One region of the Streptomyces sp. NPDC101178 genome, then DNA from elsewhere that is predicted to be linked to it. Evidence: riboswitches for the same ligand, from Rfam matches in the RefSeq annotation. Region 1 holds a riboswitch; each other region holds the start of a gene.
What was found. Region 1 has a riboswitch for thiamine pyrophosphate ahead of thiO (glycine oxidase ThiO). Riboswitches for the same ligand answer to the same signal wherever they lie in the genome.
Positions count from the first base shown of each region.

Region 2: linked by a shared signal. The riboswitch ahead of thiC (phosphomethylpyrimidine synthase ThiC) and the one ahead of thiO (glycine oxidase ThiO) in region 1 are both predicted to bind thiamine pyrophosphate.
Region 3: linked by a shared signal. The riboswitch ahead of ACIRR8_RS04550 (thiamine ABC transporter substrate binding subunit) and the one ahead of thiO (glycine oxidase ThiO) in region 1 are both predicted to bind thiamine pyrophosphate.

Region 1 covers NZ_JBIWOZ010000012.1:102,914-110,283, reverse strand. The annotation lists gene pknB (Stk1 family PASTA domain-containing Ser/Thr kinase) at 1-599, opposite strand, end outside; gene ACIRR8_RS28895 (thiazole synthase) at 781-1,575, opposite strand; gene thiS (sulfur carrier protein ThiS) at 1,578-1,790, opposite strand; gene thiO (glycine oxidase ThiO) at 1,787-2,995, opposite strand; TPP riboswitch at 2,993-3,105, opposite strand; gene ACIRR8_RS28880 (hypothetical protein) at 3,215-3,556, shown strand; gene ACIRR8_RS28875 (NAD(P)/FAD-dependent oxidoreductase) at 3,586-4,830, shown strand; gene ACIRR8_RS28870 (Rv2175c family DNA-binding protein) at 4,902-5,267, shown strand; gene thiE (thiamine phosphate synthase) at 5,347-5,997, shown strand; gene metF (methylenetetrahydrofolate reductase [NAD(P)H]) at 6,120-7,037, shown strand; gene ACIRR8_RS28855 (hypothetical protein) at 7,086-7,370, shown strand, end outside.
Region 2 covers NZ_JBIWOZ010000003.1:207,920-215,289, reverse strand. The annotation lists gene ACIRR8_RS09460 (cupin domain-containing protein) at 1-239, shown strand, start outside; gene ACIRR8_RS09455 (DUF5326 family protein) at 385-597, shown strand; gene ACIRR8_RS09450 (IclR family transcriptional regulator) at 871-1,641, shown strand; gene ACIRR8_RS09445 (SsgA family sporulation/cell division regulator) at 1,743-2,180, shown strand; gene ACIRR8_RS09440 (YibE/F family protein) at 2,215-3,561, opposite strand; TPP riboswitch at 3,632-3,765, shown strand; gene thiC (phosphomethylpyrimidine synthase ThiC) at 3,758-5,560, shown strand; gene ACIRR8_RS09430 (DUF805 domain-containing protein) at 5,877-6,233, shown strand; gene ACIRR8_RS09425 (hypothetical protein) at 6,323-7,144, opposite strand; gene ACIRR8_RS09420 (metallophosphoesterase) at 7,326-7,370, opposite strand, start outside.
Region 3 covers NZ_JBIWOZ010000002.1:94,738-102,107, forward strand. The annotation lists gene ACIRR8_RS04540 (ABC transporter ATP-binding protein) at 18-1,040, opposite strand; gene ACIRR8_RS04545 (ABC transporter permease) at 1,046-2,659, opposite strand; gene ACIRR8_RS04550 (thiamine ABC transporter substrate binding subunit) at 2,758-3,861, opposite strand; TPP riboswitch at 3,956-4,072, opposite strand; gene rlmN (23S rRNA (adenine(2503)-C(2))-methyltransferase RlmN) at 4,162-5,268, opposite strand; gene ACIRR8_RS04560 (phosphatidate cytidylyltransferase) at 5,380-6,465, opposite strand; gene frr (ribosome recycling factor) at 6,465-7,022, opposite strand; gene pyrH (UMP kinase) at 7,139-7,370, opposite strand, start outside.

The DNA.
Region 1 (7,370 bases):
TACACATCACTGCGGGTGTCGGCGGTGCCGTGCTCGATCTGCTCCGGCGCCAGATACGAGACCGTACCCAGCAGCGAACCGGTGGTGTCGGTGGCCGTGCCGACCGCTCTGACCAGCCCGAAGTCGGCGACCTTCACCCGGCCGTCGTCGCCTATCAGGACGTTCTCCGGCTTCATGTCGCGGTGCACGAACCCGGCCCGGTGCGCGGCGCCGAGCGCGGCGAGGACCGGCTCCAGGATGTCCAGCGCGGCCCGGGGCTGGAGGGCGCCGCGCTCACGCAGGACGTCGCGCAGGGTGCAGCCCGCCACGTACTCCATCGCGAGATAGACGTACGCACCTTCTGCGCCCTGGTCGAAGACCGCGACGACGTTGGGGTGCGCGAGCCGCGCCACCGACTTGGCCTCGCGGATGAACCGCTCGACGAAGGCGACGTCGACGGCGAGCGCCGGATGCATCACCTTGAGGGCGAGCACCCGGTCCAGGCGGGTGTCCACGGCCCGGTAGACCGTGGCCATCCCGCCGACCGCGATGCGCGCCTCAATGCGATACCGGCCGTCGAGCAGCTGCCCGACGAGAGGATCCTGGAGGGTCGTGTCCACCCCGAGAGTCTACGAGCCGCCACCGACAGCCCGGACGGGCCGGGGCGCTCCCGAGCCCGTTCTGCAGCCGATCCGTGACAGGGCCGCGCCCCAGGTCGGGAGGCAATTCAACCCCTCCGGCGTTTGAGGCGCGAGGGCTCGGGGGCAGCGCTCCCGACCACGCACCTGCGCCCACCTGCGCTCAGAACGCCGGCCGCTCCGGATCCAGCGCCGCCCGCCCGTCCACCGGCGAGGACGCCTCGGCGAAGTGGCGGCGGGGGATCCGGCCCGCCCGGAAGGCCAGGCGCCCGCCCTCCACCGCGTGACGCATCGCACCCGCCATCAGCTCCGGCTCCTGCGCCCGGGTCACCGCCGAGGCGAGCATCACCGCCGCGCACCCCAGCTCCATCGCCAGGGCCGCGTCCGACGCCGTCCCGGCCCCCGCGTCCAGGATCACCGGCACCCCGGCCCGCTCCACGATCAGCTCGAAGTTGTGCGGGTTGCGGATGCCTAGCCCGGAGCCGATGGGGGAGCCGAGCGGCATGATCGCCGCGCACCCGACGTCCTCCAGCTTCCGGGCCAGGACCGGGTCGTCGTTGGTGTACGGCAGCACGGTGAACCCGTCGTCTACCAGGATCTCCGCCGCGTCCAGCAGCTCGATCGGGTCCGGCAGCAGCGTCCTCTCGTCGGCCACCACCTCCAGCTTGACCCAGTCGGTGCCGAGCGCCTCCCGGGCCAGCCGCGCGGTCAGCACCGCCTCACCGGCGGTGAAGCAGCCCGCCGTGTTCGGCAGCACCTGGATGGAGAGCCGCTCCAGCACGGAGAGCACCGAGCCCTGCACGGTCGGGTCGAGCCGCCGCATGGCGACGGTGGTCAGCTCGGTCCCGGAGGCGATCAGCGACCGCTCCAGCACCTCCAGGCTCGGCGCCCCGCCGGTGCCCATGATCAGCCGGGAGCCGAAGGCGGCCGGTCCCAGGGTGAAGACGTCGTCGGACACGGTCAGCCTCCCTGGACGGCGGTCAGGACCTCGACGCGGTCGCCCTCGCCGAGCGTGGTGGCGGCCCACCGGCCGCGTGGCACGACGCTCTCGTTGACGGCGGCGGCGACCCCGGAGGGCGCGGCGGTCAGGGTGGCGACGAGCCGGTCCAGTGCGGTGCCCTCGTCGAGCGTGCGCGGCTCGCCGTTGACCGAGACGGATACCTGTGGGGTCATGCGGACTGCTCCTGGAGTACGGGGGTGGCGGCGGCGGACGTGAACCGGCCCGGCGCGAAGGGGCGGGCCACCTCGGGCAGCTCGCCGGTGGTCAGCGCTTCGGCCATCGCGTCGCCGGTGACGGGCGTCAGCAGGACGCCGTTGCGGTGGTGGCCGGTGGCGAGGAGGAGACCGGGCACGGCGGTCGGGCCGAGCAGCGGGGCGTTGTCGGGCGATGCGGGACGCAGGCCGGCGCGGGTCTCGGTGAGCGGCAGTTCGGTGATGCCGGGCACCAGCTCATGGGCGTCGCGCAGCAGCTCGTAGACCCCGCCGGCGGTGACCGTGGTGTCCCAGCCCATCTCCTCGCTGGTGGCGCCGACGACCAGTTCGCCGTTCTCGCGCGGTACGAGGTAGAGGTGGCCGCCCCGGACCACGGCACGGACGGTCCGGCTGAGGAAAGGGGCGTACGCCGGTGGCACGGTGAGCCGCAGGACCTGGCCCTTGACCGGGCGGACCGGCGGCAGGACCTCCTCGGGCACGCCCGCGAGCCGCCCGCTGAGGCTGCCCGCCGCCAGGACGACCTGGTCGGCCCCGACCTCCGTACCGTCATCGAGCGAGGCTCCGGTGGCCCGGCCTCCGGCGACGGTGAGCCGCTCGGCGGAGGCCCTGCGGAACACCACTCCGGCCCGCTCGCAGGCGGCCAGCAGCGCCGCGGCCAGCCGGCGCGGATCCACCTGGTGGTCACCGTCCACCCGCAGCCCGCCCCGGACCCCCGGCGCGAGCATCGGCTCCAGCCGGCGGCACTCGCGGCCGCTCAGCCAGACCGACTCCAGACCCGAGCGCTCCTGGAGGGCGTGCAGTTCCCGCAGGTGCGCCCGGTCGTCGGAGTCCAGCGCCACGGCGAGCGTCCCGCAGGTCCGGAAACCGGTCTCCCGGCCGCTCGCCGCCTCCAGCTCCGCGACGAACTCCGGATAGCGGGCGGCGGAGGCCAGGTTGAGGCCGAGGAGCATCTCCTCGCCGTAGTGCAGTTCGGTGACGGCGGCCAGCATGCCCGCCGCGACCTGGGCGGCCCCGCCGCCCGGACCGGGATCGGCCACGGTGACGGCCAGCCCGCGCTGGGCCGCCCGCCACGCGGTGACCAGGCCGATGATGCCGCCCCCGATGACGAGGACATCGGATCCTGTTCTCTCCCCCGGGCTTCCGGAGGTCTTCCCCGAGACGCGCATGGGTGTCCAGCCCCTCCCTTCGCCGGCATGACCCGGATCAGGTTCGTACGGTCGGAGGCGCTCCAGCCTCCCTCTCAGCCCGGTGCGCCCGGGCTCCCGCGAGTGTTCTACGTTGGCCAGCCTAGGGCCTGTCGTCAAACTGCCGCCTGCCGGGCGGCGACGGCAGTTTGACGACAGGCCCTACCCACCCGCCTTCCGACCGGCAAGGGAGCAGCCACCGTGGCCCGTTCGCTCGAAGGACTCGTCCTCTCACCCGTCGCCGACCAGGCCCCGGGCCAGGTCGGCACCCGTACCCGCTTCACCTACCACGAGCGGGACGGCGCGATCTGGGCCGAGTACGCGGGCGGTGACGTGGTCCGCGGCCATCTCGTCGGCACCCGCGAGGCGGATCGGCTCGACTTCCGCTACGTCCAGCTCAAGCAGGACGGAACGACCTCTTCCGGACACTGCCTCTCCACCGTCACCGACCTCCCGGACGGCCGGGTGCGGCTGGAGGAGCGCTGGGAATGGGAGTCACAGGAAGGCAGCGGAACGAGCGTGGTGGAAGAAGTCACCCATTGACGCCGCGTCAGCTGAATAGAGTGGTACACGTGAGCGAGCAGACGGAAGAGCACGTGGCCGGGCGGCCGACACGGAACGTCGTGGTCGTCGGGGCGGGCATGGCGGGCGTGCAGACCGCCGTCGCCCTGCGGGAAGCCGGCTTCGCCGGCACCGTCACCCTGATCGGCGCCGAACCCCACCAGCCCTACGACCGGCCGCCGCTGTCCAAGGCGGTGCTGCTCGGCAAGGCCGAGGACTCCGCCTTCGACGTCGACTTCGAGGCCCTGGAGATCACGCTCCGCCTCGGCCTGGGCGTCACCGCCCTCCGCGCCGCCGACCACGTCCTGGACACCGCCGACGGCCCCGTCCCCTACGACGTCCTGGTCCTGGCGACCGGCGCGGAGCCCATCGCCCTGCCCGGCACCGAGGGCGTCCCCGGCGTCCATCTGCTGCGCACCCTGGACGACGCCGCCCGGCTGCGTCCCGTCCTTGAGGAGCAGCACGACGTGGTGGTCGTCGGGGCCGGGTGGATCGGCGCCGAGTTCGCCACCGCCGCCCGCGCCGCCGGCTGCGCGGTCACCGTGGTCGAGGCCGCCGCCCGCCCGCTGGCCGGAACCCTGCCCGCCGAAGTCGCGGCCCCGATGGCCGACTGGTACGCGGAGAGCGGCGCCGCACTCCTCACCGACGCCCGGGTCGAGCGCGTCGAGCCCGGCAGGGTGGTCCTCGCGGACGGCCGCGTACTGCCCGCCGGAGCCGTCGTCGTCGGCATCGGCGCCCGCCCCGCCACCGGCTGGCTCGCCGGCTCCGGGATCGAACGCGGCCCGGACGGCTCGGTCACCGCCGACAGCGCGCTGCGCACCTCCCTGCCCGATGTGTACGCCGTCGGCGACTGCGCCTCCTTCCCCTCCGCCCGCTACGGCGAACGCCTGCTCATCCACCACTGGGACAACGCCCTCCAGGGCCCGCGCACCGCCGCCGCCGCGATCCTCGCCGCCGGGAGCGGCGACCCGCTGCCGGTCCACGACCCCGTCCCGTACTTCTGGTCCGAACAGTTCGGCCGCTTCGTGCAGTACGCCGGCCACCACGCCCACGCCGACACCCTGGTGTGGCGCGGCGACGGCACCGAGGCCACCTGGTCGGTCTGCTGGCTGAAGGCCGGCGCCCTGGTCGCCGTCCTCGCGGTGGGCCGCCCGCGCGACCTCGCCCAGGGCCGCAAGCTCATCGAATCCGGGGCCGTCCTCGACCCGGACCGGGTCGCCGACCCCGCCGTACCGCTGAAGTCCACCGCACTCTGAACCGCCGGGTCCGACCCCCGTACGGTCGGCCCGGCTACCGGCTGTCAGTCCTGGATGGCACGCTTGTCCCTGTGACCGAGATTGACGCAAAGACCGATGCACTCGTCCCCGCCTGGCTCCACCTGCCCGACATCGCGGAGAAGCTCGATGTCGAGGTGACGCGTGTACGGCAGCTGGTCAAGGAAGGCCAGCTCATCGCCGTACGCCGTGGTGAGAACCGGACGCTCCAGGTGCCTGCCGCCTTCATCGACGGCGACAAGGTGGTCAAGGGCCTCTCCGGCACCCTGACCCTCCTGAGGGACGACGGCTACTCCGACGAAGAGATGCTGGAGTGGCTCTTCACTCCCGACCCGACCCTGCCCGGCACCCCCGCACAGGCGCTGAGCGAGAATCGCGGTACGGAGGTGAAGCGCCGAGCCCAGGCGCTCGCCGTCTGACCGACACGACAGGAAGCGGTGTACGGGCCCCGCGTGGTGCGCGGCCCGTGCTCCGCCACGACCACGGGGGAACTCCACCATGCCCACGCCTCGCGAGCGGCTGTCCGACGCCCGGCTCTACCTCTGCACGGACGCCCGCAAGCGCCAGGGCGACCTCCCGGCCTTCCTGGACGCCGTGCTCTCCAGCGGTGTCGACATCGTCCAGCTCCGTGACAAGGGCATGGAGGCCGCCGAGGAGTTGGAGCACCTCGCGGTCTTCGCCGACGCCTGCCGCCGCCACGGCAAGCTTCTCGCCGTCAACGACCGGGCCGATGTCGCCCACGCCGTCGGCGCCGACGTCCTCCACCTCGGCCAGGGCGATCTGCCGGTGGGCGCGGCCCGCGCGATCATCGGCCAGGAGAAGGTGATCGGCCGCTCCACGCACGCCCGGTCCGAGGTCGACGCCGCCGTCGCCCAGGACGGCGTGGACTACTTCTGCACCGGCCCCTGCTGGCCCACCCCCACCAAGCCCGGCCGCCACGCCCCCGGCCTGGACCTCGTGCGGTACGCCGCCTCCCTGGCCCAGCCGCGCCCCTGGTTCGCGATCGGCGGGATCGACGCGGGCAACCTGGACCAGGTGCTGGAGGCCGGTGCCCGCCGCATCGTCGTCGTCCGGGCGATCACCGAGGCGGGCGACCCGGCGGCCGCCACCGCCGACCTGGCGGAGCGGGTCCGGGCGCACACCCTCTGAGCAGGTCTTACGGGCTCTCCAGGGGCGCCTTCATCCCAAGGGGTGGACGGCAAACCGGCAAAACGAGACAATCTCGCCCGCTCTGGTTGGGGGAGTGTCCACCCCCTGGTTAACCTCGCCGTATGGCCCTTGGGACACCTTCCACCAGGACGGATCACGCACGCACGGTGCGTGACCTTCTCGCGACCGGCAAGACCTCGTACTCCTTCGAGTTCTGGGCGCCCAAGACCGAGAAGGGCGAGCGCAACCTCTGGAACGCGCTGCGCCGGATCGAGGCGGTGCGCCCGAGCTTCGTCTCGGTGACCTACGGGGCCGGCGGCTCCACCCGGGCCGGGACCGTGCGCGCGACCCAGCAGATCGCCGCCGACTCCACGCTCACCCCGGTCGCCCACCTCACCGCCGTCAGCCACTCGGTGGCCGAACTGCGCAACATGATCGGCCAGTACGCCGACGCCGGGATCAGGAACATCCTCGCGGTCCGCGGCGACCCGCCCGGCGACCCGATGGGCGAATGGGTCGAGCACCCGCAGGGCGTGAAGTACGCGGCCGACCTCGTCCGCCTCATCAAGGAGTCCGGCGACTTCTGCGTCGGCGTCGCCGCGTTCCCCGAGATGCACCCGCGCTCCACCGACTGGGAGACCGACATCGGTCATTTCGTCGACAAGTGCCGGGCCGGTGCCGACTACGCGATCACCCAGATGTTCTTCCGCCCGGAGGACTACCTCCGGATGCGTGACCGGGTGGTCGCCGCCGGTTGCGATACGCCGGTGATTCCCGAGGTCATGCCGCTCACCAGTGTGAAGCAACTGGAAAGATTCTCGCAGCTCAGCAACGCGACCGTCCCGGAGCCGCTGAAAGAGCGCATCCTCGCGGTCAAGGACGATCCCGCCGCTGTACGCTCCATCGGTATCGAGTTCGCAACGGAGTTCTGCGCGAAACTGCTGTCCGAGGGTGTACCCGGGCTGCACTTCATCACGCTCAACAACTCGACGGCAACGCTCGAAATCTACGAGAATCTCGGACTGCACAAGCAGTCGTGACCGGCCGTACCCGCCCCCGAGCGGCTGCGGCCGCAGGAGGGGGCGGGCGTGGGCTGGACGGTCCTCTACATCGCATTCGGTCTGGTGGCACTGTGGCTGCTGGGTGAGGTGCTGCTGCAGTACAAGGCGCGGCTGCGCTGGCGGCTGCTCGCCTTCGGCGGCTTCCTCGGTGTCGTCATGGGCGTCCTGCTCGCCTCCGTCCCGGTCATCGTCGTCGGCACCCTCGCCTTCGCCACCGGCCAGACCTATGTGACGCTCTCCTTCCGGCGCGGCTTCTCCACCGGCTGGGCCATAGGCGGCAGCCCGGGCGAGAGCCGCCGCCGCAAGGGCGGC
Region 2 (7,370 bases), on a different contig from region 1:
GGAACATGTCCGTCGGCCTGTACGCCCTCGACGCGGGCGAACTCGATCCGCAGCAGCCGCACCAGCAGGACGAGGTGTACTTCGTCGTCAGCGGCCGTGCGTCGATCACGGTCGGGACGGAGACGACCCAGGTCGGCCGGGGGAGCGTCGTCTATGTGCCGGCCGGAGAGGCCCACAAGTTCCACCACATCACCGAGGACCTGCGGGTGATGGTCGTCTTCTCGCCTCCGGAGGGCTGAGACCTCCCCGCCGGAGGTCCCCGGGCCCCGGGTTCCCTAGGGGTTCGATCAGGGGTCTTCAAGGGCTGCGGAGCCCTCGTCGGGGCTCCTCGCGCGCTTAGCATCGAGGCAGCAACCCAGAGAGACGAGGTAGATGGTCATGGCCGTGCGGGAGATATACGCGGGGATGCCCTGGTGGGTGAAGTGGATCGCGGTGCCGGTCATCGCGATCTTCGTGTTCGGCGGTCTGATCGCCAGTGTGATCGGCTTCGTGATCGGCCTGCTCTTCAAGGTGCTGGTCTTCGTCGTGCTGGTCGGCGGTCTGGTCTTCGTCGTACGCAAGTTCATGTCCTCCTCGTCCTCGCGTGGTGACTGGTAGGAAGGCTGCCGTGGGCCCGTGCGGGATCGGGGGTGCGCACAGGCCTGCGGATTAGCCCAGCTGAGCTAAGTCCCCTGGGAAAACTCCTCCCTTCAGAGGGCGGCCGATACAGTGACGTAACGCTGCCGCCGCCATCTGGAATGTGACCTTCTGTCACCGAACCGACCGAGTGACCAGTGGTTTGAACGACAGTCCGGTCGTGGGTGCGGCAGGCCCGTGGGGGCGGCCCCCACGGGAGGGCCGACGGCCCGTCACCATGCCTGGGGGTGACCTTTGACCACGGCATCGAGCACCGCTGTCCCGACGTTGATCGGTTCGGTTCAGCGGGCGTTGAGGCTGCTGGAGGCTGTGGGCACCCATCGGGACGGGGCGCCCGCCAAGCAACTCGCGCGGGAGGCCGGGCTACCGCTGCCGACGGCGTACCACCTGCTGCGCACGCTGACCCATGAGGGCTATCTCCGCCGGGAGAACGGCGTGTTCCTCTTCGGCGCGGCCGCCGAGAACCTGACCGCGGCCCGGGGCTCCAGGAGCCGGCCCGTCTCCGTCACCGACTCCCTCGCGCACTGGCGGGACGCCATCGGGGTCCCGGTGTACTGCGCGGTCTACCGCGACGGTGAGATCGAGCTGATCGCGGTCGCGGACGCCCCCGACGCCCCGGCGGTCGACGAGTGGGCCTCCTTCCGGGAGACCGGGCACGCGCACGCGATCGGGCAGTGCCTTCTCGGCCAGCTCGACGAGAAGGACCGCGAGGACCACCTCGACCGGCACCCCGTACGGCCCCTTACCCGTTACTCAGTGCGAGATCGCGCGGCACTTCTGGAACGTCTCCGAACGCTGCGACGGGGTGAACCGGTCATCGAACGCCAGGAGTACGCACTGGGCACCGTCTGCGCCGCCATTCCCGTCACAGCCGGTGCCACCATTGCGGCGATGGCCATTTCCGTACCCCTGGACCGTGAAGAACGGTTGCTGCCCGCAGTCGAACAGCTACGTGGCGAAGTGGCGAGCCTCTTGCGTTCGTTCGTGTTCTCTATCAGTATCTGAAAAATCACTCCTTGTGATCTGCTATCGCGTGCACCACGATGGCGTCAATAGGGCCATAGGGGATCATTCCTGGCCAGTTTCATCTACTGCGGGGTTGAGCGATGCGCGAGTCGGTTCAAGCAGAGGTCATGATGAGCTTCCTCGTCTCCGAGGAGCTCTCGTTCCGTATTCCGGTGGAGCTCCGGTACGAGGTGGCTGATCCCTATGCCATCCGGATGACGTTCCATCTGCCCGGCGATGCCCCGGTGACCTGGGCGTTCGGCCGTGAGCTGCTGCTGGACGGGCTCAACAGCCCGAGCGGCGACGGTGATGTGCACATCGGGCCGACCGAACCCGAGGGCCTCGGCGATGTGCACATCCGCCTTCAGGTCGGCGCGGACCGCGCGTTGTTCCGGGCCGGTACGGCACCGCTCGTCGCCTTCCTCGACAGAACCGACAAGCTGGTGCCCCTCGGCCAGGAGCACACGCTGGGTGACTTCGACGGGAACCTGGAGGAGGCGCTCGGCCGCATCCTCGCGGAGGAGCAGAACGCCGGCTGAGCCGCACCGCACGTACCTCCCCGCCTCATGTTTCTCACGCCTTACGGCGGCGGCCCCTGCCGGTCCGTGCGGGGGCGGCGGCCGTCGACGAGGAGAGGGAGGCGCCCGGGCGGTCCGCGGAGACCACCAGCGCGGCGAGCACCGTCGTCACCGGCACCGAGGCGACCAGACCGATCGAGCCGACCAGCGTCCGGACGATCTCCTCGGCGACCAGCTCGCTGTTGGCCACCGTGCCCACGCTGCTCTGGGCGATGGAGAAGAGCAGCAGCAGCGGCAGCGCCGCGCCCGCGTACGCCAGCACCAGGGTGTTCACGACCGAGGCGATGTGGTCCCGTCCGATCCGGATACCTGCCCGGTACAGCCCGCGCCAACCCATCCGCGGGTCCGCCTGGTGCAGTTCCCAGACGGCGGAGGTCTGGGTGACCGTCACATCGTCGAGCACACCGAGCGATCCGATGATGACACCGGCCAGCAGCAGACCGCTCATGTCGATGTCCGGGTAGAGGCCGTGGATGAGGCCGGTGTTGTCGTCGGTGTTGCCGCTCAGGTCCGCCCAGCCGATGAAAAGGGACCCGAGCAGGCCGATCAGCAGCAGGGAGATCAGCGTGCCGACGACGGCGACGGAGGTCCGGGCCGTCACCCCGTGGCACATGTAGAGCGCCGCCAGCATGATGGCGCTGGCCCCGATCACCGCCACCACCAGCGGATTCGAGCCCTGGAGGATCGCCGGCAGGATGAACAGGGTCAGTACGGCGAACGAGACGGCCAGCGCCACCAGCGCCATCACCCCGCGCAGCCGGCCCACCGCGACCACCGCCAGCGCGAAGATCGCGGCCAGCAGCGTCATGGGGATCTTCCGGTTCACATCGGTCACGCTGTACTGGAGGTCGGGCGGCGCGTCGGGGGCGTACGCCACCACCACGCCCTGGCCCTCGCGCAGTTGACGCGGGGCGTCCGGCTGGACCACCTCGACGAACCTGCGGCCCTTGTCGTCGCCGCTGGTCACCTCGACGGTCGCCTTCGCGCACTCCCCCTCCTGCCCGGCGACCGCCTCGCGGCCCGAGGGCGTGGAGGTGTCACCGGTCGGCGGGACCTGTGCGGCGTTGACGTCGGCGCAGTCGACCTTGACGACCTGGACGACCTTGCCGTCCTGGGTCTGCCGGTCGAATCCGACGCCGGTGCGCTCGTGGTCGGGGACGCCGCCGGGCCAGAACGCGATCAGGCCGACGACGACCGCCGTGGCGAACGGGATCAGGACGGCGGCGATGACCTTGCGCAGGTGCTTGGAGACCGGTGCGGCGGGTCCGTGGCTGTGCGTGTGGCCGTGGCTGTGGCCCTGGGGCGGCGGCTGGGGTGCGGGGTCGCTTTGGGGGGAGGTCACGGGGCGATCATCGCAAGAACAGGAGGGCCCTCTGGTCAGCTCGCCGGAAAGGACGCTAGCGTGGAGGCACCTTTGCACACGCGGGAGCTCGGAGCACCGGGCTGAGAGGGCGCTGACCGCCGTAGATCCGTACGGGACACGCTGCGCCGACCGCCGAACCTGTTACCGGGTAATGCCGGCGTAGGGAGTAGGTCTCATGACCACAGCGGACGCACGCACGCCTGCCTCGAAACAGAACGACGGGACGCCGGACGGCGCTCCGAACGGCGAGGGCGGGAAGTCCATCGGCTGGCACAAGGGGTACGTCCAGGGTTCGCGCCCGGACCTCCGGGTGCCGGTCCGGCAGGTGCACCTCACCAACGGCAAGGACGTGACGCTGTACGACACGTCGGGGCCGTACACCGATCCCGGGATCGACACCGACGTCCGCCGGGGCCTCGCGCCCCTGCGGGAGAACTGGATCATCGCCCGCGGCGACACCGAGGAGTACGCGGGCCGCCCGGTCCGCCCCGAGGACGACGGTCTCAAGCACACCTCGCCACGCGGCGGACTGCGCAACCTGGACGCGGTCTTCCCCGGCCGTCCGCGCCAGCCGCGCCGCAGCCGCGACGGACGGCCCGTCACCCAGCTCGCGTACGCCCGGCGCGGGGAGATCACGCCGGAGATGGAGTACGTCGCGATCCGGGAGAACGTCGGGGCCGAGACCGTACGCGAGGAGATCGCGGCGGGCCGGGCGGTGCTGCCGGCCAACGTCAACCACCCGGAGACCGAGCCGATGATCATCGGCAAGCGGTTCCTGGTGAAGGTCAACGCCAACATCGGCAACTCGGCCGTCACCTCCTCCATCGAGGAGGAGGTGGACAAGATGACCTGGGCGACCAGGTGGGGCGCCGACACGGTCATGGACCTGTCCACCGGCCGCAACATCCACACCACCCGCGAGTGGGTGCTGCGCAACTCCCCCGTACCGATCGGAACGGTGCCGCTCTACCAGGCGTTGGAGAAGGTGGACGGCCGAGCCGAGGAGCTGACGTGGGAGATCTACAAGGACACCGTCATCGAACAGGCCGAGCAGGGCGTGGACTACATGACGGTGCACGCCGGAGTGCGCCTGCCGTACGTCCCGCTGACGGCCCGCCGTAAGACCGGCATCGTCTCGCGCGGCGGCTCGATCATGGCGGCCTGGTGCCTGGCGCACCACAAGGAGTCGTTCCTCTACGAGCACTTCGAAGAGCTCTGCGAGATCCTCGCGACATACGACGTCACCTACTCCCTCGGTGACGGACTGCGCCCCGGGTCGATCGCGGACGCCAACGACGAGGCGCAGTTCGCCGAGCTGCGCACGCTGGGTGAGCTGAACACCATCGCCAAGCGGCACGGCGTGCAGACGATGATCGAGGGCCCCGGGCACGTCCCGATGCACAAGATCAAGGAGAACATCGACCTCCAGCAGGAGATCTGCGAGGAGGCGCCGTTCTACACGCTCGGCCCGCTGACCACGGATGTCGCGCCCGCCTACGACCACATCACCTCGGGCATCGGCGCCGCGATGATCGCCTGGTGGGGCACCGCGATGCTCTGTTACGTCACGCCCAAGGAGCACCTGGGCCTGCCGAACCGGGACGACGTGAAGACCGGCGTCATCACCTACAAGATCGCCGCCCACGCGGCCGACCTCGCCAAGGGCCACCCGGGCGCGCAGGAGTGGGACGACGCGCTCTCCGACGCGCGGTTCGAGTTCCGGTGGGAGGACCAGTTCAACCTGGCCCTCGACCCGGACACGGCCCGGGAGTTCCACGACGAGACGCTGCCCGCCGAGCCGGCGAAGACGGCGCACTTCTGCTCGATGTGCGGGCCGAAGTTCTGCTCGATGAAGATCTCCCAGGACATCCGGCGTCAGCACGGCGGTTCGCAGGAGGAGATCGAGGAGGGCATGGCCGAGAAGTCGAAGGAGTTCGCGGCCGCCGGCAACCGGGTCTACCTGCCGATCGCCGACTAGGACACACCCTGGGACCGCGGTCCGCCTCTCCGTCCCCGACGCCCCGTCCGGCGTCGGGGACGGCTTGCGTACGGCCGGGTGACCGGTGACGTGACGCCAAGGCTCTTCACCTATGGGCTACTTGCTGCTTTGGTCACCATCTGGCCTGATTACGGCACGTGTTAAGCGACAGTATGGACACAGTCGTGTGGCAGGTGGATGTACGTTTCGCAGCTGCGTCAACTGGGCTTGACCCGTTCCTTATCTGTGGCTTACTTTCCGGCTTGCTTGGCTGAAATTTGGTGGCCCTCGCACGGGGGCCTGGGGAGGGAACACAGTGAATTGGTACCTGGCCGTACTCAAGAACTACGCAGGCTTCAGCGGGCGCGCGCGCCGCAAGGAGTACTGGATGTTCACGCTCGTCCACCTGATCGTCGCGGCCGTCCTGTACGGCCTCGGCCTGGCGATCGACACGATGCTCCCGTACTTCATCTACGCCCTCGCGACGATCGTCCCGTCGCTCGCCGTGCTGGTGCGCCGCCTGCACGACACCGGCCGCTCCGGCTGGTGGTTCCTGATCGCGGCCGTTCCGCTGGTCGGCGGCATCATCCTGCTGGTCTTCCTCGCCTCGGAGGGCAAGCCGGAGCAGAACCAGCACGGCGCCAACCCGAAGCTGGCTCCGCAGGCTGTCTGATCCACCGCTCCGGCCCTGCCGGAGCGTCGCACAGGCCGGGCGCGGCACTCGCCGCCCCGGCCTGTGGCGTTTCCCGTGACCCGCGGGTCCTACTCCGGCCGGTGGTCCGGTCCGCCGAAGTCCGGGCTGGTGAAGTCGGGGCTCGTGAAGGTCGGCCGGGGGCCGGCCGACGGGCCGTCCTCCGGACCGGAGAAGTCCGGCCTGCTGTAGCCGACCTTCGGGATCCGGTTCGGTGAGCGGTGCGGGGTCCGTGCGGCGGGGCCCGCGGTCGGGTCGGCCAGGGCGTCCCGCAGGAACGGCAGGATGCCGCGCTCCAGCAGCGCGTGGCGCCAGGCCTCCCGGGCCCGGGCGACCTCTTCCGGCAGTTCGTCCTCCTCGTCCTCGGCGGCGAGCGAGGTCGAACCGTTGCGCAGGGCCGTGACGAGCAGCCCCACGGCGGCGACCAGGATGGCCGCGGCGGCGAGGGCCGCGAAGAACCACCCGGCCGCGATCATGGTGGTGCCGAAGCCGACGGACGGGCTGAGGGCCCTCATCAGATAGCCGACGAGCAGGAAGATCACGGCGGCGGCGCCCGCGAGGAGCGGCGTCAGGACCGTGAGGACCGCTCCTATGCCGGCGCCCGGCCCGGTGGCCGAGGATGTGTCTCCGTACGGCTCGCCCTCCGGTACGGCCGCGCTGGCCGCGCGCAGCTCGGCCCGGGCCTTCACGTAGTGCTCGTACTCGGTGGCCGCTGCCGCGGTGATCAGCGCCGTGGCGTTGAGCGCCATCGTGCGCAGCTGCTCGGTGTTGAGCCGGTCGCCGACGCCTTCCAGGTCCGGGCGTTCGTGGGCGTGACGCAGCGCGTCGCCGAGGATCCGGGCGTACTCGGGACCGTCCTCGGCTTGCAGGTGCGGAGCGCTTGTCATCTGCATCCCCCGATGCTCCGTCGGGCCCGGCAGCCCGCGTTGGCCGGGCGGTCGGGCGGAAACGGAGGAGAGCCTGCTACTGATGAGCCGATGGTAGAGCGCTCACGGCGCGCGGTGACAGGGTGTTTCCGGAAATAGGCCCGATGATCGGCGCGGTCCTGTCCAGGAGCGTCTTCCCGGTCAGAGCTCAGTCATGCAGGGGGAGTTGGACGACCAGGAGCTTTCCGGCCAT
Region 3 (7,370 bases), on a different contig from region 1:
GGCTCGTGAAGGCCCTGTCACTCCCCCGCCAGCACCACCGTCTCCGCCGCGTCGAACCGCACACCCACCACCGCACCCTCGTCCGGGGTGTCCCGCAGGGCGCACTCGGCCTCCAGCACCGGGGCGTTCTCCGGGGTCAGCCGCACGGTCACGTGGTTCCCGCGGAAGGTGCGGACGCCGACCGTGCAGCGCAGCCCGTCCTCCTGGGCGCCGACCAGCACCCCGGCCGGGCGGACCAGCAGGTCCACCTCGCCCTGGGGCGAGCCCTCCGGGACCGGCACCTTGCCCCAGGCGGTCGCGGCAGCCCGGCCGGTCACCGTCGCCGGGGTCACGTTGTCGAAGCCGAGGAAGCGGGCGACGAACGCGGAGGCGGGGCGCTGCCAGACGTCCAGCGGGCTGCCCTCCTGGGCGATCCGGCCGTCCCGCATCACGACGACCCGGTCGGCGAGTGCGAACGCCTCACCCTGGTCGTGGGTGACGGCCAGCACGGTCGTGCCCAACTCCTGGAACAGGGTGCGCAGTTCGATGACGAGCCGTTCGCGCAGGCTGCGGTCGAGCTGGCCGAGGGGTTCGTCCAGCATCAGGAGCTTGGGGCGCGGGGCCAGCGCCCGGGCCAGGGCGACGCGCTGCTGCTCGCCGCCGGAGAGGGCGGCGACGGCACGGCGTTCGGCGCCGGGAAGGCCGACCAGCTCCAGGAGTTCACGGACCCGGCGCTCGGACTCCGCTCGGCCGGTGCCGTGCATCCGCAGCCCGAAGGCGACGTTGGCGCCGACGTCACGGTGCGGAAAGAGCTGGTGGTCCTGGAACATCAGGCCGAGGCCGCGCCGGTGCACCGGGACGCCCGCCTGGTCCTGCCCGGCCAGCAGCACCCGGCCGCCGTCCATCGGCTGGAGCCCGGCAACGGCCCGGAGCAGGGTGGACTTGCCGCTGCCGCTGGGGCCGAGCACGCAGACGATGCGGTGCTCGGCGACCTCCAGGTCGACCGCGTCGAGCGCGGCCCGCTTCCCGAACCGTACGGTGGCTGCCTGCAAGCTCAGCATGGTGGTCAGAACTCCCCGGATCGGTCGGTACGGATGCGTTCGAGGAGCAGCAGCGACACTGCGCACACCAGCATCAGGATCGTGCTGAGGGCCATCGCCTGCCCGTAGTTGAGTTCACCGGACCGGCCCAGCAGCCGGGCCACGGCGACCGGCAGGGTCGGGTTGTCGGGCCGGGCGATGAAGACGGTGGCGCCGAACTCGCCGAGCGACACGGCGAACGCGAAGCCCGCCGCGACCAGCACCGCCCGCCGCACCAAGGGCAGATCGACCTCGCGCCAGGCCCGCAGCGGCGAGGCCCCCAGCACGGCGGCGGCCTCGCGCAGCCGGTCGTCCACCGCGCGGAGGACGGGAAGCATGGTGCGTACGACGAAGGGGACGCCCACCAGCGCCTGGGCCAGCGGGACCAGGATCCAGGAGGTCCTCAGGTCCAGCGGCGGTTGGTCGAGGGTGATGAGGAAGCCGAAGCCGACGGTGACGGCGGAGACCCCGAGCGGCAGCATGAGCAGCGCGTCGAAGCCGCGTACGAGCCGTCCCGCCCGGCGGGTCAGGGCGGCCGCCGCGAGACCTCCGACGACCAGGGCGATGAAGGTGGCGACGAACGCGTACCGGAGGGAGTTGCCGACGGCCTCCAGCGGCGGTACGAGGAAGGTCGAGCCGCTGCCGTCGGCCGTCTGGAGTGCCTCGTAGTAGCCGAGGCCGTACCCCTGCGGCCCGTCGAACGACCGCTCCACCAGCACGCCGAGCGGCAGCAGGATCAGCAGCAGCGCGGTGAGCAGCACCCCGCCGAGCAGCGCCCACTGTCCGGCGCCGTGCGGCCGGCGGGAGGTCTGGGCCGGGTCGACGAGCTTCAGCGCCCGTTCCCGGCGGCGTACGGTCACGGCGTGCACGGCGAGGATCCCGCCGACCGCCACGAACTGGACCATGGTCAGCACGGCGGCCGTCGGCAGGTCGAGGAGCTGGGCGGTCTGGCGGTAGACCTCCACCTCCAGGGTGGAGTAGGCGGGGCCGCCGAGGATCTGCACGACACCGAACGAGGTGAACGTGAAGAGGAAGACCATCAGCGCGGCCGCCGCCACCGCCGGACCGAGCGCGGGCAGCGTCACCCGGCGCCAGGCGGCGAACCGTCCGGCGCCGAGGACCCGGGCAGCCTCCTCCTGACGCGGGTCGAGCTGCGACCAGAGGCCGCCGACCGTCCGCACGACGACGGCGTAGTTGAAGAAGACGTGCGCGAGCAGAATCGCCCACACCGTGGTGTCGAGCCGCAGACCCCACAGCTCGTCCAGGAGCCCGCCGCGCCCGAGCAGCGCCAGGAACGCGGTGCCGACGACGACCGTGGGCAGCACGAACGGCACGGTGACGACCGCGCGCAGCACCTGCTTTCCGGGGAAGTCGAAGCGCGCGAAGACGTACGCGCCGGGCAGCGCGACCAGCAGGGTGAGCGCGGTGGAGGCGAGCGCCTGCCAGGTGGTGAACCAGAGGACGTCGAGGATGTCCGGGCGGGACAGCACCTCGCCGATCCGCCCGAACTGCCAGACACCGTCCGCCTTCAGCCCGCGTCCGACGATCGCGGAGACGGGGTAGGCGAAGAAGACGGCGAAGAACGCGACGGGCACGGCCATCAGGCCGAGCCGCACCGCCGCTCCGCGCCGCCCGCCGCCGGTCCCACCCTTGGACCCGGCGGCGGGCTCGGCGGCTTCGTCGGCCTTGGTGGGGCCGTCTACTTCACGGCGATCGAGTGCCACGCCTGGACCCACTGCTCACGGTTGGCGGCGATCTTGTCCGGGGCCACCGTGGCCGGCTTGTCGACGGTCTCACCGAACTCGGTGAAGATCTCCGGCAGCTTCGCGTCGGTGACGACCGGGTTGACGAACATGTTCAGCGGCACGTCCTCCTGGAACGTCTTGCTGATCAGGAAGTCGAGCAGCGCCTTGCCGCCCGCCTCGTTCTTCGCGCCCTTCAGCAGCCCGGCGTACTCGGTCTGCCGGAAGCAGGTCCCGGTGGAGACGCCGGTGGGGGCCTCCTTGGGCTGCGGGTCTGCGTAGAGGACCTCGACGGGCGGGCTGGAGGCGTAACTGACGACGAGCGGCCGGTCCGCCTTGGCCTTCTTGCCGCCCGCGGAGCCCGAGAACTCCTCGTTGTAGGCCTGCTCCCAGCCGTCGACGACCTTGACGCCGTTGGCCTTCAGCTTCTTCCAGTAGTCCTGGTAGCCGTCCTCGCCCTGGGAGGCGATGGTGCCGAGGAGGAAGCCGAGGCCGGGCGAGGAGCCGGCCGCGTTCTCGGTGACGAGGAGGTTCTTGTACGCGGGCTTGAGCAGGTCCTCGAAGGTCTGCGGCGGCGCGAGCTTCTTGCCGGCGAAGTACTTCTTGTCGTAGTTGACGCAGATGTCACCGGTGTCGACGGGCGTGACGCGGTGCTGGTCGTCCTGCTCGGTGCCCTTCGCGACCCGGTCCAGGCCCTTGGCCTCGTACGCGGTGAAGAGGCCGTTGTCGAGGGCTCGGGAGAGCAGGGTGTTGTCGACGCCGAAGAACACGTCGCCGCGCGGGGAGCCCTTGGTGAGGATCTCCTGGTTGAGGGCGGCACCGGCGTCGCCGCTCTTGAGGAGCTCGACGGTGTAGCCGCTCTCCTTGGTGAACTGCTTCAGCACGTCTTCCGAGGCGTTGAAGGAGTCGTGGGTGACCAGGGTGACGGTCTTGGAGCCGCTGCCCTTCGACGCGCCGGAGCCCGCCGAGGTGTCGTCGCCGGAGTCGCCGCAGCCCGCGAGGACGGTGACGCCGAGCGCCGCGGCGAGCGCGGCTGCGGCGTACTTCTTGGTGGTGTTCATGTGATTCCTCCTGGAGGTGACCAGGAAGAGACGCGGCCCCGCCCGCCCTCCGGAGACGTGACAGACGTAACCGGAAGCGGGCAGGGCGCAACAGCTTGAGTAAGGTCCGAACTTCCTACCTGGAATGACCCGGGCGAGGTTCAGAGGGTCTGCGGCCAACCTGTCCTTGGTGCCGCACTCTCAGCGCTGTGGCGCTCCCCTGTCGGAATATGAAGTTGATTTCGCGCTCAGGCTACACCGGCGGTTCCGGCCGGTCGCCTGAGGCCGCTGTGTGATCGGCGCTCGGAAGCCGCCGTGTGATCAGCGCTCGGAGGCCGCCAGCTGTCCGCAGGCCCCGTCGATCTCCTGGCCGCGGGTGTCCCGGACGGTGACGGGCACGCCGTGGGCCGCGATGGCCTCGACGAACGCCTTCTCGTCCTCGGGCCGCGAGGCGGTCCACTTGGAGCCGGGCGTGGGGTTCAGCGGGATCAGGTTGACGTGCACCCGCTTGCCCTTGAGCAGCCGGCCGAGCAGGTCGCCGCGCCAGGCCTGGTCGTTGATGTCCCGGATCAGGGCGTACTCGATGGAGATGCGGCGGCCGGACTTCTCCGCGTACTCCCAGGCGGCGTCGAGCACCTCGCGTACGTTCCACCGGGTGTTGACCGGGACGAGGGTGTCGCGCAGCTCGTCGTCCGGGGCGTGCAGTGAGACGGCGAGGCGGCACTTGAACCCCTCGTCGGAGAAGCGCAGCATGGCCGGGACGAGCCCGACCGTCGAGACGGTGATCCCGCGCTGGGAGAGGCCGAGGCCGTCCGGCTCGGGGTCGGTGAGCCGGCGGATGGCGCCGACGACCCGGTTGTAGTTGGCGAGCGGCTCGCCCATGCCCATGAAGACGATGTTGGAGAGCCGGGCCGGACCACCGGGCACCTCGCCGTCGCGCAGGGCGCGCATGCCGTCGACGATCTGGTGCACGATCTCGGCGGTCGACAGGTTGCGGTCGAGACCGGCCTGCCCGGTGGCGCAGAACGGGCAGTTCATCCCGCAGCCCGCCTGCGAGGAGATGCACATGGTGACGCGCTCCGGGTAGCGCATCAGGACGGACTCGACGAGCGTCCCGTCGTGCAGCTTCCACAGCGTCTTGCGGGTGGTGTCGTCGTCGCAGCTGATGTGCCGCACCACGGACATCAGGTCGGGGAACAGCGCCTCGGCGAGCTTCTCCCGGGACCCGGCGGGGATGTTGGTCCACTGCTCCGGGTCGTGCGCGTACCGCGCGAAGTAGTGCTGCGAGAGCTGCTGGGCGCGGAACGGCTTCTCGCCGGTCGCGGCGACCGCTTCCTTGCGCTCGGCGGGCGTGAGGTCGGCGAGATGCCGCGGCGGCTTCTTGGCTCCGCGGGGCGCGACGAAAGTGAGTTCTCCGGGCTTAGGCATGGTTCATCCAGTGTCGCAGACAGACGGGTGAGGGCCCGCCGCCCTGTGGACGACGGACCCTCACTCGTGGAACGTGCAGGTGAGACGTGGTGCGCGGCCCTGAAGGGACGCTCAGCCGGAGCCGACGAACAGCACCAGCAGCAGCCAGACCACCGGCGCGGTCGGCAGCAGCGAGTCCAGCCGGTCCATGATGCCGCCGTGGCCGGGGAGCAGGGTGCCCATGTCCTTGATCCCGAGGTCCCGCTTGATCATGGACTCACCCAGGTCGCCGAGGGTGGCGCTGACGGCGACCGCGAGGCCGAGGAGCAGGCCCTGCCACCAGGCGCCGCCGTCGATGAGGAACTCCATGCACAGCGCACCGGCCACCATCGCGAAGGAGACGGCGCCGAGCAGGCCCTCGCGGGTCTTGCCTGGGCTGATGCGGGGGGCGAGCTTGTGGGTGCCGTAGCGCCAGCCGACCGCGTACGCCCCGGTGTCGCTGACGACCGTGAGGACGAGGAAGACCAGGACCCGCCAGTGCCCGTCGTCCGCCGTCAGCATCATGGCGACGAAGGTGGCCAGGAACGGGACGTAGAACGCGGCGAAGACGCCCGCCGTGACGTCCTTGAGATACCCCTCCGGCGGCTCGGTCATCCGCCAGACCAGCACCGCCAGGGCCGTCAGCGCCATGGCGACCCAGGCGCCCTCCGCACCGCGCGCGTAGCCGGCGACGACCATCGCGGCCCCGCCGACGGCCAGCGGGATCAGGGGCGCCTTGATGCCCTTCTGCTCCTGGAGCCGGGAGGTGAGCTCCCAGAGGCCGACGACGACGGCGACGGCGACGACACCGACGAAGACGGCCTTCACGATGAACAGCGAGGCGACGATGACGGCGCCGAGCCCCACGCCGACCCCTATGGCGGCGCGCAGATCACGCCCCGCACGCTTCTTCTGCGGCGGGGACGGCAGCGGGGTGGACATGGGCTCCTGCGGCATCTCGTCACGGAACAGGGGGCCGCCGACGTGCGCGGCGTCCCCGTTCCGGTTGGCGCGGCTCTGTGCGTCTCTACCTGCGTCGGGGACGTCCGGCACGTTGGGCATGGGCCGAGTCTGCTGGGCTTCATGCGCATCGTAAGCGGGACCCGCCGGAGCGACCCCCATCTCGGGGGCACCCCGGTGACCGGCTCCCTGCGGTGCACCCCAGGAAGAGTCGTTCATCAGACTTCGAGCAGCTCGGCTTCCTTGTGCTTGAGCAGCTCGTCCACCTGCGCGACGTACTTCGCGGTGGTGTCGTCGAGCTCCTTCTCGGCGCGGCGCACCTCGTCCTCGCCGGACTCCTTGTCCTTGACGAGCTTGTCGAGCGCTTCCTTGGCCTTGCGGCGGATGGAGCGGATGGAGATCTTGGAGTCCTCGGCCTTGGTCTTGGCGACCTTGATGTACTCCTTGCGGCGGTCCTGGGTGAGCTCGGGGAACGTCACCCGGATGATGTTGCCGTCGTTGCTCGGGTTGACGCCGAGGTCGGAGTCACGGATCGCCTGCTCGATGTTGCGCAGCGCGGACTTGTCGAACGGCGTCACGACGGCCATCCGCGCCTCGGGAACCGAGAACGAGGCCAGCTGGTTGATCGGGGTCAGCGCGCCGTAGTAGTCGGCGACGATCTTGTTGAACATCGCCGGGTGCGCACGGCCGGTACGGATCGCGGCGAAGTCCTCTTTCGCGACGACGACGGCCTTCTCCATCTTCTCCTCGGCTTCGAGGAGGATTTCTTCGATCACCACGTGCTCCTGCGTGTCTTGAGCGGACCCGTCATCGACGGGCCCTGCGGGTCCTGAGTCGCGTCCTCACCTGCACGGTGTCCGACCGGCAGGCCGTTGTCCATCCTGGGGGGCCGTCAGGCCCGGGTGCTCTCGTCGCTGACGAGCGTGCCGATCTTCTCACCCTTGACGGCACGGGCGATATTGCCCTCGGCGGTCAGCTCGAAGACGAGGATCGGCAGCTTGTTGTCACGGCAGAGCGTGATGGCGGTGGCGTCGGCGACCTTCAGGTCGCGCGTGATCACCTCGCTGTACTCCAGCGCGTCGAACTTCACCGCGTCGGGGTTGGCCTTCGGGTCGGAGTCGTAG